3 regions of the Halomonas sp. AOP22-C1-8 genome follow, and region 1 is predicted to be linked to each of the others. Evidence: predicted binding sites of a transcription regulator. Region 1 holds the regulator's gene; each other region holds the start of a gene.
The links. Region 1 encodes LexA, which represses DNA repair genes until DNA is damaged. Its sites were predicted from a motif close to TACTGTNTANNTANACAGTA; they were not measured.
Positions count from the first base shown of each region.

Region 2: the regulator LexA is predicted to act here: its motif matches at 1,862-1,881, upstream of ACT3TY_RS11595 (PA0069 family radical SAM protein).
Region 3: the regulator LexA is predicted to act here: its motif matches at 2,242-2,261, upstream of ACT3TY_RS13485 (LexA family protein).

Region 1 covers NZ_JBQSYD010000030.1:12,859-17,061, reverse strand. Annotated here, with positions in the region: gene nagZ (beta-N-acetylhexosaminidase) at 1-528, opposite strand, end outside; gene ACT3TY_RS14785 (L,D-transpeptidase) at 606-1,133, opposite strand; gene ACT3TY_RS14780 (TetR/AcrR family transcriptional regulator) at 1,111-1,788, opposite strand; gene lexA (transcriptional repressor LexA) at 2,054-2,731, shown strand; gene purU (formyltetrahydrofolate deformylase) at 2,839-3,693, opposite strand; gene ACT3TY_RS14765 (ribonuclease J) at 4,014-4,203, shown strand, end outside.
Region 2 covers NZ_JBQSYD010000019.1:57,785-61,987, reverse strand. Annotated here, with positions in the region: gene gadC (glutamate:gamma-aminobutyrate antiporter) at 1-603, shown strand, start outside; gene ACT3TY_RS11595 (PA0069 family radical SAM protein) at 756-1,841, opposite strand; gene ACT3TY_RS11590 (alkaline phosphatase) at 2,077-3,516, shown strand; gene ACT3TY_RS11585 (hypothetical protein) at 3,636-4,097, shown strand.
Region 3 covers NZ_JBQSYD010000025.1:16,230-20,432, reverse strand. Annotated here, with positions in the region: gene ACT3TY_RS13500 (heme ABC transporter permease) at 1-722, opposite strand, end outside; gene ccmB (heme exporter protein CcmB) at 737-1,465, opposite strand; gene ccmA (cytochrome c biogenesis heme-transporting ATPase CcmA) at 1,469-2,089, opposite strand; gene ACT3TY_RS13485 (LexA family protein) at 2,370-2,795, shown strand; gene ACT3TY_RS13480 (IMPACT family protein) at 2,796-3,428, shown strand; gene ACT3TY_RS13475 (sodium ion-translocating decarboxylase subunit beta) at 3,502-4,203, opposite strand, start outside.

The DNA.
Region 1 (4,203 bases):
GCCGCCGTGACCAGGGAAGTGTTTACCCACAGCGGTCATGCCCGCCTGATGCAAGCCCTCAACAAAAGCGGCGCCTAATTGAGCAACGTGCTCAGGGTCACCACTGAAACTACGGTCGCCGATGACGCTAGAAATTCCGCTATCCACATCAAGCACGGGTGCAAAGCTTAAATCCAGCCCACAGGCGGCCATTTCCATGCCAAGCAACCAACCTGCGTCTATGGCGAGAGAGCGGCCTTCTTCAGGGTCTTGAGCATAACGCTCGCCAATCCGGGCCATGGCCGGTAAGCGGGTAAGCCCTTTTTTGATACGCTGTACACGGCCACCCTCTTGGTCAACCGCCAATAAAAGATCGCCCCGTATACGCCTTATATCGCTACACAGCTTGCGCACCTGGTAGGCGTCTTCCACATTACGGGCAAACAAAATCACGCCACCGACAGCAGGTTCAAGCAGCAAGCGCTTTTCAGCATTGGATAATTCAGGCCCTTCCAGGTCGAGCATGACCGGGCCAATAGGTTGAGTCATTAGCAGGGATCCAACAAAAGGGCCGATGATTTTAGACGATCAACGCACAGAGTCAAAAAAGCCTCTGCGTAAGGCCATTACAGATGGCTGCCATGTAGCCAAACAGGCGTTCCAGGCACGGCGCGCTCAAAGATATAAAGCAGGTCCTCGTTGCGCATACGAACACAGCCATGTGAAGCAGGTTTGCCCATCGGTTGATCGGGCGGCGTTCCGTGTACATAAATATAGCGGCGCTGAGAGTCAACCGTGCCTGCACGGTTAAATCCTCGCTCTAACCCACACAGCCATAAAATACGCGTCAAAATCCAGTCACGTGTCGGATGAGCGTCGGCCAAGTCACTTGAGAAAATTTCACCGGTAAAACGCCTGCCTCTAAATACCGCATTGACCGGCTGTTCATGGCCAATTGCCGCGCGAACATAGTGCCAGCCATGCGGCGTTTGGCCACTTCCTTCTTGCTGGCCAACGCCAGCGCGTCCAGTAGAGATAGCGCACTCAAAGTCTGGTGTTTGACCCTGCCACCAGCGCAGGATTTGTGCGCCGGTATCAATTTCGATCCAGCCGTCTTTTTTAGGTGGCAACTCAGCTAACAGGGGCGTTCGCATGCTGCGCTCCTTCAACCTCTTGCGGCAGTGGAGCATTCATGGCGGCAACGACCACAGGGCGCAAGCGTCGCACTAAATCACGCACAGTCACCTGCTCCTGATAATCCTTGGAGGCGATATCACGTAGCGCATCCAGCCCCGACAAGGTGAAAATGACCGTACCCAACATAAAGTGCAGCCGCCAAAAACGCTCGGCATCGGGTAAATCAGGGGTCGCCTTACGCACAAGCCCGGTAAAGCGGGTAAACACATCCCCATATTGCTCTTGAATATGGCGCCGTAAATGCCCCTGCGCTTGGCTATAGGCTAATCCCAATAAGCGCATGAAGACTTTCAAACTATCCCGTTCAGCAGGCACTGCCAGCACCGTGGTGGCCATTGTTTCAAGTAGCTCTTCCAGGGGGATGGCGCGATCGGCATAGTGGGCTTCAAGCTCATCGAGCGCACCATGAAAACGCTGAGTAAACGGGTCTAGATAGCGTGAGAATACGGCTTGGATAAGGGCTTTCTTGGAACCAAAATGATAATTAACAGCCGCCAGGTTTACCCGTGCTTTACTGGTAATGTTACGCAGTGACGTTTCAGCAAAGCCACGCTCTGCAAACAGCACCTCAGCGGTATCCAGAATGCGTGACACCGTGTCAGATTGTGCCATTATGGCCTCCGGAGAAACGAGTGTTTAAAACATGCCAGAATAGTAAGTCATATCTTAATCAGGCTCAATCACCCTTATTCACCGTTTTTTTTATTTGGCTACCCTGCGCATTAGCGTTAATTCAAACGTCTTACCGCTCACAAACAGTGTTTTAACAAGCTGCTTTTTTAACCATGTACTGGATAGAGCAACATACTGTATACTTAAACACATACTGATCAAGCAGACAGATACCGACTGTCTTTTATTGTTTATGGAGTTTGGTATGTCGCGGCCACTCACAGCACGTCAGCAACATGTTTTTGATTTTATAGTAAAAACTATGGGTGAATTCGGCTACCCTCCCACCCGCGCCGAAATTGCCAAGGCCTTGGGCTTTAAATCCCCCAATGCCGCTGAAGAGCATTTACGTGCTCTTGAGCGTAAAGGCGTTATCCGGATTATTCGCAATACGTCGCGGGGGATTCGCCTCCCCAACCAGGAAGCTCAGGACGTTAGCGAATTACCCGCCACCGTTGCAGCCAACAGCAATGAGCTTCCGCCAATGGGCTTGCCGGTTATTGGTGAAGTGGCCGCTGGCAACCCGATCCTTGCAGCGGAGCATATTGACCGTTACTGCCCGCTACCCGCGGAATATTTCACCCCTAAAGCCGACTACCTCCTGAGGGTACGCGGTTTATCCATGAAGGATGTGGGCATCCTGGAAGGCGATTTACTGGCGGTGCACCGCACTGATCGTGTACGTGATGGGCAAATCGTCGTTGCGCGGCTGGAAGATGAAGTCACCGTAAAACGCTTTCAACGCCAAGGGCATCAGGTCATGCTGATTGCGGAAAACGCTGATTTTGCACCGATTGAAATCGACCTGCGAACCCAATCCCTGGATATTGAAGGCGTAGGTGTAGGCGTCATCCGTGGCGGTAATGGCCAAGCGTTAGGCTAATAAGCCGTTTGCGTAAAATCGGTTTTTAAAAGCATCAAGGGGGTGGCCATTTTCATGGCCACCCCCTTGTTTTGTTACTGGTTCAGCTTAAACAGTTTTTAAAACGCTTAGCTAAAGACAACGGTCTTATTGCCGTGGATCAAAACGCGGTCCTCCAGATGCCAGCGCAGGCCTCGCGCCAATACGGCTTTTTCTACATCGCGCCCAAAGCGAACCAGGTCAGTTGGCGTATGGCAATGGCTCACACGATGAATGTCCTGCTCAATAATCGGCCCGGCATCCAACTCCTCCGTCACGTAGTGGCACGTCGCGCCAATTAGTTTTACGCCGCGTTCATAAGCCTGATGGTAAGGCTTGGCACCGGCAAATGAAGGCAAGAAGCTGTGGTGAATATTAATCACCTGCCCAGCGTAACGCTCACACAACGACGGGGGCAGAATCTGCATATAGCGCGCCAATACAATACAGTCCGCTCGCGCGTTATCAATAAGCTCCTGCACCTGAGTAAACGACTCTTCCTTATTATTCGGGTCCACCGGCACATGGTGATAAGGAATACCGTACCACTCAGCGATTGAGCGCATATCTTCGTGATTAGAAATCACACCGGCGATATCACAATCCAGCTCACCTGCCTGCCAACGGTAAAGTAAATCCACCAGGCAGTGAGACTCACGGGAGACCATGAGGATGACGCGCCGACGCTTTTGAGTATCCATTAGCGCCCACTGCATGGAAAACTCTTGAGCAATTGGCTCAAAGGCGCTGCGTAATGTTTCAACGGACATGCCAAGCGAATCGGCCAATATCTCATAACGCATAAAAAAGCGGCCCGTTTGCAAGTCAGAATGCTGACTGGCCTCGGTGATAGAGCCGCCTTGTTGAGCAATAAATCCAGACACACGGGCAACAATACCCACCTGATCGGGGCAGGAAACGACTAAACGGTAATAATGAGACATGTGAAGTACTCTTGACGACCTACGAAATACAAATGACAAACCACTATTGGCATCGTCTATTGGCATAGTGCAACGGCGCCGCAAACAGCGACTAAATAGCGACGCCGTAAATAACGGCTGCCTAGTGTACCGGAACCCTATTAACGAAGCACCGTTATCTAATGTCGGGGGTCATTGTTAGCCGCCCCTGCCTTCCCGTATAGTTAAGGCATTACTTTTTAGGCTTTTCATAACCGATGCATCCACCACGCGTTCAACTTCGTCCTCGCCGCCGCCCACCTCTGCGCCTACTGCCGCTGGGTGGGTGTGGTGAAATCGGCATGAATCTAACGCTGTATGGATACGACGATCACTGGATCGCGGTCGACTGCGGCATGATGATTCGCCAGGATTTGCCTAACTCGCCCCTTCAGGTACCTAACCTGGGCACCGCCGAGGCACTGAACATAACGCCCCAAGCGTTATTTATAACGCATGGACATGAAGATCACATTGGCGCGGTTGCCTGGT
Region 2 (4,203 bases), on a different contig from region 1:
TCACGCGGCATGTTGGTAACCGCGCAGCAGGGTATCCTGCCGGCGCGTTTTGCTAAAGTAAACAAGAACGGCGTGCCGGTGGCGTTGGTTATTTCTCAGCTAATCATTACAACGATCGCATTGATTATTCTGACGAATACGGGGGGAGGAAATAATATGTCCTTCCTGATTGCACTAGCGCTAACCGTCGTTATCTATCTGTGCAGCTACTTTATGCTATTCCTGGCTTACATTACCCTTGTTCGAAAACAGCCTGAAAATCAACGTACCTTCAATATCCCTGGCGGTAACAAAATAAAAATTACCGTTGCAGTAGTGGGGTTACTTACTTCTTTAGTTGCTTTTGTCGTCTCCTTCTTCCCTCCCACGGGGTTGCCAGGAAAAGAGTCTAACGAAGTGTATACCGGTTTGCTGATCGGCTGTTTCCTTGTAGTGCTATCGATTCCGTTTATTATTTATGGAGTGCATAATAAAAGCGCTGCGCCAAAAAACCTTAAACTACACCATATCAAGCCCCATACCGCGCCCGAAGGTCACTACTTTATTCATCCCAAAGCCCGCAGTACGCATCACATCACTGTTGATGGAGAAAAGCTGCATTGATGAACCATGGGAGGATGTTTAGAAAGGTCGTCATTAGATTTTAAGCAGAGCTATGACGAATAGCGAAAAACAGTAGTATTAATCACTTAGGCATTTGCTTGGCACTTTCAGTAAGCTGAGAGTATGTCAGGCAAATGCCTTTTTCATGGGCTTTAATAAAAAAGCTCGCCCTGAGCGTTGGGCGGGCGAAAGTCTCGGGTATTCAGCCCTTGCTCGGTACGAGATTGAAAGTTCCACTGGCGGCTGGCGCGATTAAAGCGTTGTGCAATCATATCGGCAAAAATACCTTCGCCGCGAAAGCGCTTACCGAACTGAGCGTCGTAGGCCTTGCCGCCCCGGCATTGGCGAATCAGGCTCATTACCTTGGCCGCACGCTCGGGGTAATGGGCATCCAACCAGGCTTCAAAAAGAGGAGCGACTTCATGGGGTAAGCGCAGCAGCATCCAGGACGCCGTTCGTGCGCCAGCACGGCTGGCGGCCTCAAGAATCCGCTCTATTTCATGATCCGTTAATCCGGGGATGACCGGAGAAACAAGCGTTCCGACGGGAATGCCAGCAGTATTCAGCTCACGGATAACTTTTAAACGCGCTTGAGGAGAGGCCGCACGAGGTTCCAGCGTGCGTTTCATATTGGCGTCTAGGCTGGTCAGGCTAATAAATACGCGCACCAGGCGGTGTTCGGCCATCTCAGCCAGCAGATCCATATCCCGTAACACTAACGTGCTTTTGGTCACAATAGTGACTGGATGGCGGCAAGCCAATAATAGCTCAAGCAACTGGCGCGTTAAGTGGCGCTTGGCTTCTAGTGGCTGGTAACAATCGGTATTACCAGAGAGATTGATTGGTCGGCAGACGTATCCAGGCTTGCAAAACTCCTCACTTAATTGCTCCACCAGGCCATTTTTGGCAATCAGCCTGGTTTCAAAATCAAGCCCCGGGGACAGATCCCAATAGGCATGAGAAGGGCGGGCATAGCAGTAAACACAGCCATGTTCGCAACCTCGGTAAGGGTTCAATGAGCGATCAAAAGGCAAGTCTGGCGACCGGTTCCAGGAAAGCGCACTCTTACTGGTTTCTTCGCGTACTTCAGTTGCCCGTGTGGGGGAAGTCTCTTCGCGCCACCATCCGTCGTCTTCTGCCACGCTATGGGTTGGGGCAAAGCGGTTGTGCGGGTCATAGGTTGCCCCGCGGCCTTTGTGCACGGGAGGCCGTATTGGTGATTTGCCGAGAGACGCCATACACCTGCCTCTTTCTATATTTGTGTATATATATACAGTATATGCGTTGTGACCAAGCGTGCAAGCGTTACTCAGGAGAAACCCGCAATGAACAGTTTTACGGATCGGCTACTGATTGCGATTCATGTTTATTAGAAATAATTGACTTACCTTCATTAGCAGTCATGAAAATGACATTTTTAGGCGCTACGATTTGTTGGATATCAAATTAGCTAAATTTATTTTAGGGATGAAAATGAAGAACTTTACGCGCAACGCACTCACGTTGGCACTGGCATCGGTCATGGCTACGCCGGTATTAGCGCAGGAAAATACAGCTAAGAACGTTATTTTGATGATCACCGACGGTACCGGTATCGAGACGTTCCGTGCGGCAAGTTACTTCCGTCACGGCGCGCTGGGCCATGAAGTTTATGATGAGTTTGACACACAGCTTTTCATGGCAACGCATCCGTTAAACACCTCTACCACACCCACCAAGAGTGACGACGGTACGGTTACGTTTGAACCAGCCGAGCTCTGGAACGACGAGGCGGTAGATACCGTTTACGAAGGTAGCCTGGGTAACTACAAGGGCTACTTTGCCGGTTACGACTACGCTCGGGCTGATTACACCGACAGCGCGGCAGCGGCAACGGCGCTGGCTTCAGGCCATAAGTCCTATAACAGCGCCATCAACTGGTCCAACGATGATGAGCCGCTTAAGCATATTGGCGAATACACTGTTGATAGCGGCCGCGCTCTGGGTGTTGTCTCATCGGTGCAGGTCTCCCACGCGACGCCTGCCGGTTTCATGGCCCATAACGTAAGCCGCAACGACTATAGAGCCATTGGCCGCGAAATTGTCGATTCTGGCCTTGCCACTGTCGCCATCGGTACCGGGCACCCCTATTACGATGCAGCCGGCGAGCATGTCGATAACCCCGGTGAGAGCGATTTCCGCTTTATCGGTGGCGAAGAGACCTACCAGCGCTTGGTAGGCGGCGAAACGGATTACGCCTTTATCGAAAGCAAGGACGATTTTGAAGCTCTGGCTGCTGGTGAGTTGGATCTTCCCAAGGACAAAGTACTGGGCCTGGTGCAGAACATTCAGACGCTGCAATACAGCCGCCCCGGCGTAACCGGCGGTAATCTACTGGATACGTCACCAAGCCTTGCCACACTGACGGGCGGCGCTTTGAACGTGCTCAATGCCAGTGAAAACGGCAACGAAAATGGCTTTTTCCTGATGGTTGAGGGTGGCGCTGTGGATTGGGCTGCTCACGCTAACAACCTGCCGCGTATTATCGAAGAGCAAATCGACTTCAACGAAGCTGTGGAAGCGGCCGTTGAGTGGGTAGAAAACAACAGTTCCTGGGACGATACCTTGATCATTGTAACGACTGATCACGGTAACGGTTTGCTTCAAGGTCCTGACTCTGATGTGAATGCCTATAGCCCGATCGTTAATCAGGGTGCTGGCGCGCTACCCTTGGTACGTTGGCATTCCGATACCCACACGCGTGAGCTGGTACCGTTGTATGCCCACGGCGCGGGCGCTGAGTTCTTCTTTGACATTGCTCAGGCAGAAGACGGTCTTTCCCGCTATGAAGTAGACGAAGACAGCCACTACTGGATCGACAACACCGACGTATTCCGCGCGGGCCTAAACGCTTTCGGTATCGAAGCTGAATAAATAGGCAAGTATAGCAAGTACAACAGAGCCGCCTTCGGGTGGCTCTGTTCCGTTGGTAACCACTGACTGATATCACTTCGCCAACGACCATCCACTCACTACCCCGAAAAGAGTCAGATATGAAGCTTCATAACACGCTTTCACTGCTGTTAATGACAACACTAGCCAGCACGTCAGCATTTGCACTTAATGCTGAGCGCGCGCCCACCGCCAGTGGTCACGCCTATGCTGAGCCTTATAAAGCCGTTCGCAAAGAGGGCGTTTTACATATTGAAGTACGTTTCGTGACGGACTACCCAGGTTACTCTGGTGAGATCATTTATGACGATATCCCGCTAGATCGAATTGACGGGAAGATCTACGCCGAGTTCGGCGACCAGTCGTTCTCGCTGCTGCGTGAAGATGGAGGTGTGGTCGCGCCAGACAGCTTGCGCCTGAGCTTTAACTACGAACCAGACAAGAACCCACGCGTAGGCACCTGGAAAGCCGATTTTGTCGCCCCCATGCACGACGTTAACGAAGTCATGCTGTTCATGCCTAATGTTGCGCCCATTGGTCCGATTGTCATTCGGGATCGTTAAACAACCGGTTCTACATCCGTCCGTTATACAGAGTGTAGCCGTACTGCTTCATTGCCTTGGTAAGAAATTACCAAGGCAATGTTGTATCGGGTACCAGGTTTTTGGG
Region 3 (4,203 bases), on a different contig from region 1:
CTGACCCAGCGCTTATCAATTTCCCGACGCAGGATTTCACTCCGCGTACGCATCAGTGTAAGAGCGATAAAAAAACAGTAGAAGCCCAGCACCATGATCAGTAACGGCAGCCACATTTCCGTGGGCATGAGGGGCCGCGACGTCAATGTAAAGGTCGCCGACTGGTGGAGCGTAAACCACCAGTCCACCGAGTACTTGATAATCGGAATATTGATGACCCCAACCATGGCCAATACCGAAGCCGCTTTTGATCCCCCCTCACGACGGGCAAAAGCGCTGCGCAGGGCGATCACCCCTAGAAACAGGAACAACAGAATCAGCATGGAGGTCAGTCGGGCGTCCCACATCCACCAGGTGCCCCAGGTGGGCACACCCCACACCGCCCCGGAAAAAAGCGCTACAAACGTCATCACCGCTCCAAACGGCGCCATGACTGTCGCGGCCATATCCGCCACCTTGATCTTCCATACCATGAAGACCAGGCCCGCTGCCGCCATCGAAACAAACACCGACTGGGCAAGAAAGGCGGCGGGCACGTGGACATAAATGATCCTGAAGCTATCGCCCTGCCCCTGATTCACCTCGGTGGGTGCAAAGGCTAACCCCCATACCGTACCGGTCGCAATGAGTACCAGGGAGACTGCCCAGCACCAGGGCTGCACCTTTGCACTCATTGCATAAAACGATTTGGGCGAGCCCCATTTATGAATAAAGGTCCACATGGCGTGTTCTGTCCTCAACCGTTGATACTGATGCGTAGCGAGGCGGCAATCGCACAGGGAGCCAACAGTAGCGACGCGGCCAGCAGGGCCCCGAGCATGGCCAGGTGCGCCGCGACACCTTCACCGATGACAGCAGCCTGCACCGCCCCGACCCCAAAAATAAGCACCGGTATATACAGCGGCAGTATAAGCAGCGACAGCAGTACACCGCCTCGCGCGATACCGACGGTCAACGCCGCACCAATCGCGCCAAGCAGGCTCAAACTGGCGCTGCCCAGCAAAAGCGAAAGCGCAAGCACCACATAGCTGCCCGGAGGCAGGGCCAGCGTCACACCCAGAAGCGGCGCAACCAGCGCCAGCGGCAGCCCGGTCAACAACCAGTGGGCAAGTACCTTGGCCAGGCTAAGCGCGGCTAGCGGCTGAGGCGCGAGCAGCATCTGCTCAAGGCTGCCGTCGTCATAATCGGTGCGAAACAGGCTATCCAGCGACAAAAGCGCCGCCAGAAGCGCCGCTACCCACAAAAGACCTGGCGCGATCAGCGCAAGCACGGCGCGGTCGGGTGAAATGCCGATTGGGAACAGCGTTATCACCAGCGCGAAGAAGACCAACGGATTGAACAGCTCGCCGCGGCGTCTGAACATCAGTGTTACATCACGCTTCAGGGTAGCGGTAAAGGCGATCCACAGCCCGTCCGGCACCGGCGTTTCAAGTAGTGTAGTGGTCGCCTTCTGCCCCTGCGTCATTGTCTATCCCAGTTGAATACAGCGAGCGGCGGGCGAAGCATCCAGCGCATGGTGAGTGGTTACCAGAATGCTCCCCCCGACTTGAGCATGAGCTAAAAGCTGCGCTTCAAGCGCGGCTACGCCTTGGTGGTCAATGGCGGAAAACGGCTCGTCAAGCACCCAGAGTGGACGGCGCGTCAGCGTTAACCGGGCCAACGCCACACGGCGCTGCTGACCCGCCGAAAGCTGGCCGGCCAATACGTCCTCAAAACCGCCAAGCCCTACTTGCTCCAAAGCGCTCAGGCGCTGCGATTCATTACCCCGCTCGCCGCTTAGCGCCTGGTACCAGGCCAGGTTTTCAAGCGGTGAAAGCCCAGCCTTGATGCCTGGCGAATGCCCCAGATACAGCAGGTTGGCCAGATAATGTTCACGCACCTTGCGAAGTGGCGCGCCGTTCCAGAAAAGCTCGCCTTGGTAATCACTCAGTTGACCTGCCAGCAGCTTTAACAGCGTGGTCTTGCCGCTGCCATTGGGGCCTTCAATTCGAACGATGTCACCGCTGCGAATCGTGAGATCGAGCCCTTCAAATAGCCAGCGCCCATCACGCTCGCAGGCTAGTTGTCGTGCTTGCAGGCACAGGCTCAAAGGTGTCTCCCAACAGGTTGATAGTTAGCCAAAACTCTACACGGAAAGCCAGGTTATCTCCAGCCAATAGCAGCGGCCGTGAGAATGCACCAAGCGTGCTGACGGAACCAGCTTTTTGAATAGCAAAAGGCGCTGGATAAAAACAGCACTACCACTGTATGCAAAAACAGCTGTATACTAAAACACTGTATGAAAAGACATGCCAACAACCTGCTGGCTTGCCACTACTAAACGCCTAGGGAAAGGGCGCTGCATTGGAGAATTTCCTATGAATATATCGATGTCAGCACCAACTCACGCCGGTTCTACCGTATTGAGCAGCGCGTCCTGCGCACCTAAAGGCATTCAATCGGCACGCGCCTTTAAAACAGCACCACGCAGAACGCGCCACAATACCTACGCCCTCAAAATACGTGGCAACCGAATGCGTGATTGCAACTTGTTTGATGGAGATGTCATTATTATTCGGCGTTTTCAATGCGATACCCACGAAGAAACCGCCGTCGCTCACATCAATCAGCAACCTGTTGCGTTGAAGCAGCTCTCGATCAGTCGCTTTGGCGTACATTTATGGCCTGCCGATACCCAAGCGCCGGATCTCTTTTTGCACAATCGCGATATTCAAGTGTTAGGAATGGTAATGGGTGTGGCGCAGGATAGTGCCAACGACCTTGTTGCCAATTCTTATGGCCTTATGGAGCACTGATTGCGTTATCAAGTTCCTGATTTAGCTGCCTCGCAGTGGCATACCGCCGAGATAGAGGTCGAAAAAAGCCAGTTTCTGGCGTGGCTATGCCATGCACCGGATGTAGCTGCTTTTAGTGCACTTCTTGAAGCGGCAAGAGCCGCTCACCCCAATGCCAGCCATCACTGTACGGCTTATATTGCTGGGCCGCCCGGGGAGCAAACGCTGATTGGTTTTTCCGATGATGGCGAGCCTGGCGGCACGGCCGGTCGGCCAATGTACCAGGTACTTCAAGGCCGCCAAATGGGTGAAATCGGCGGTGTCGTGACGCGCTACTTTGGCGGCACCAAGCTAGGCACCGGCGGGCTGGCACGGGCTTACGCTCAAGCCATCAGCCATGCGTTGGAAACCTTACCGACGCGTGAAGTGATTGAGCGAGACGCCTACACGCTACGCCTTACCTTTGCCAGCGAGGCTATCGCCCGCGCCTGGTGCGACGAAAAGGCCATCCCCATTGAACACGTCAACTACGATGGCGAAGGTGTTCAGCTCACCATTGGCTGGCCCCGCGACCATACGTTCGACCTTTCCCCCTTGGAAAATCGCCTAAAGTGCACGCTGGACGTTACCCCGGTAAACGCCCCCGCCCCCTGAACCAAAAACGGCTTACGGTGTAAACCGTAAGCCGTGCATGGGGCACTTCTGCTTCCCCGTCAATCCTGTCTATTTATCCCAAATATTTAATCATTACCCCGGCAGCCACGGCAGAACCAATTACCCCTGCCACGTTTGGGCCCATCGCATGCATCAACAAGAAGTTATGCGGATTGGATTCCAGACCGACCTTATTAGCTACACGCGCCGCCATAGGCACAGCGGATACCCCGGCAGCACCTATCAGCGGATTAATCGGCATACGGCTCATTAGGTTCATCAGCTTGGCCATTAACACGCCGGCGGCGGTACCAATTCCGAAGGCCACAATACCCAGCCCCAGAATCCCGAGGGTTTCCACCGTCAAGAAGCTTTCCGCCATCAGCTTTGAGCCAACAGAAAGCCCTAGAACGATCGTCACGATGTTGATCAGCGCGTTCTGGGCGGTATCCGAAAGCCGCTCTACCACGCCGCATTCGCGCATCAAATTACCAAAGCAGAACATCCCCAGAAGCGGTGCTGCGTCGGGTAGAAACAGCGCGACCAGGATCAACAGCATGAGAGGAAAGATCACTTTTTCCAGCCTGGAGACGGGGCGCAGCTGCGTCATTTTTATCTGACGCTCTTTTTCAGTGGTTAACAGCCGCATAATAGGTGGCTGGATTAACGGCACCAGCGCCATGTACGCGTAGGCCGCCACCGCGATAGCACCCAATAGCTCTGGCGCAAGCACGCTGGACACATAGATAGACGTTGGCCCATCGGCGCCGCCGAT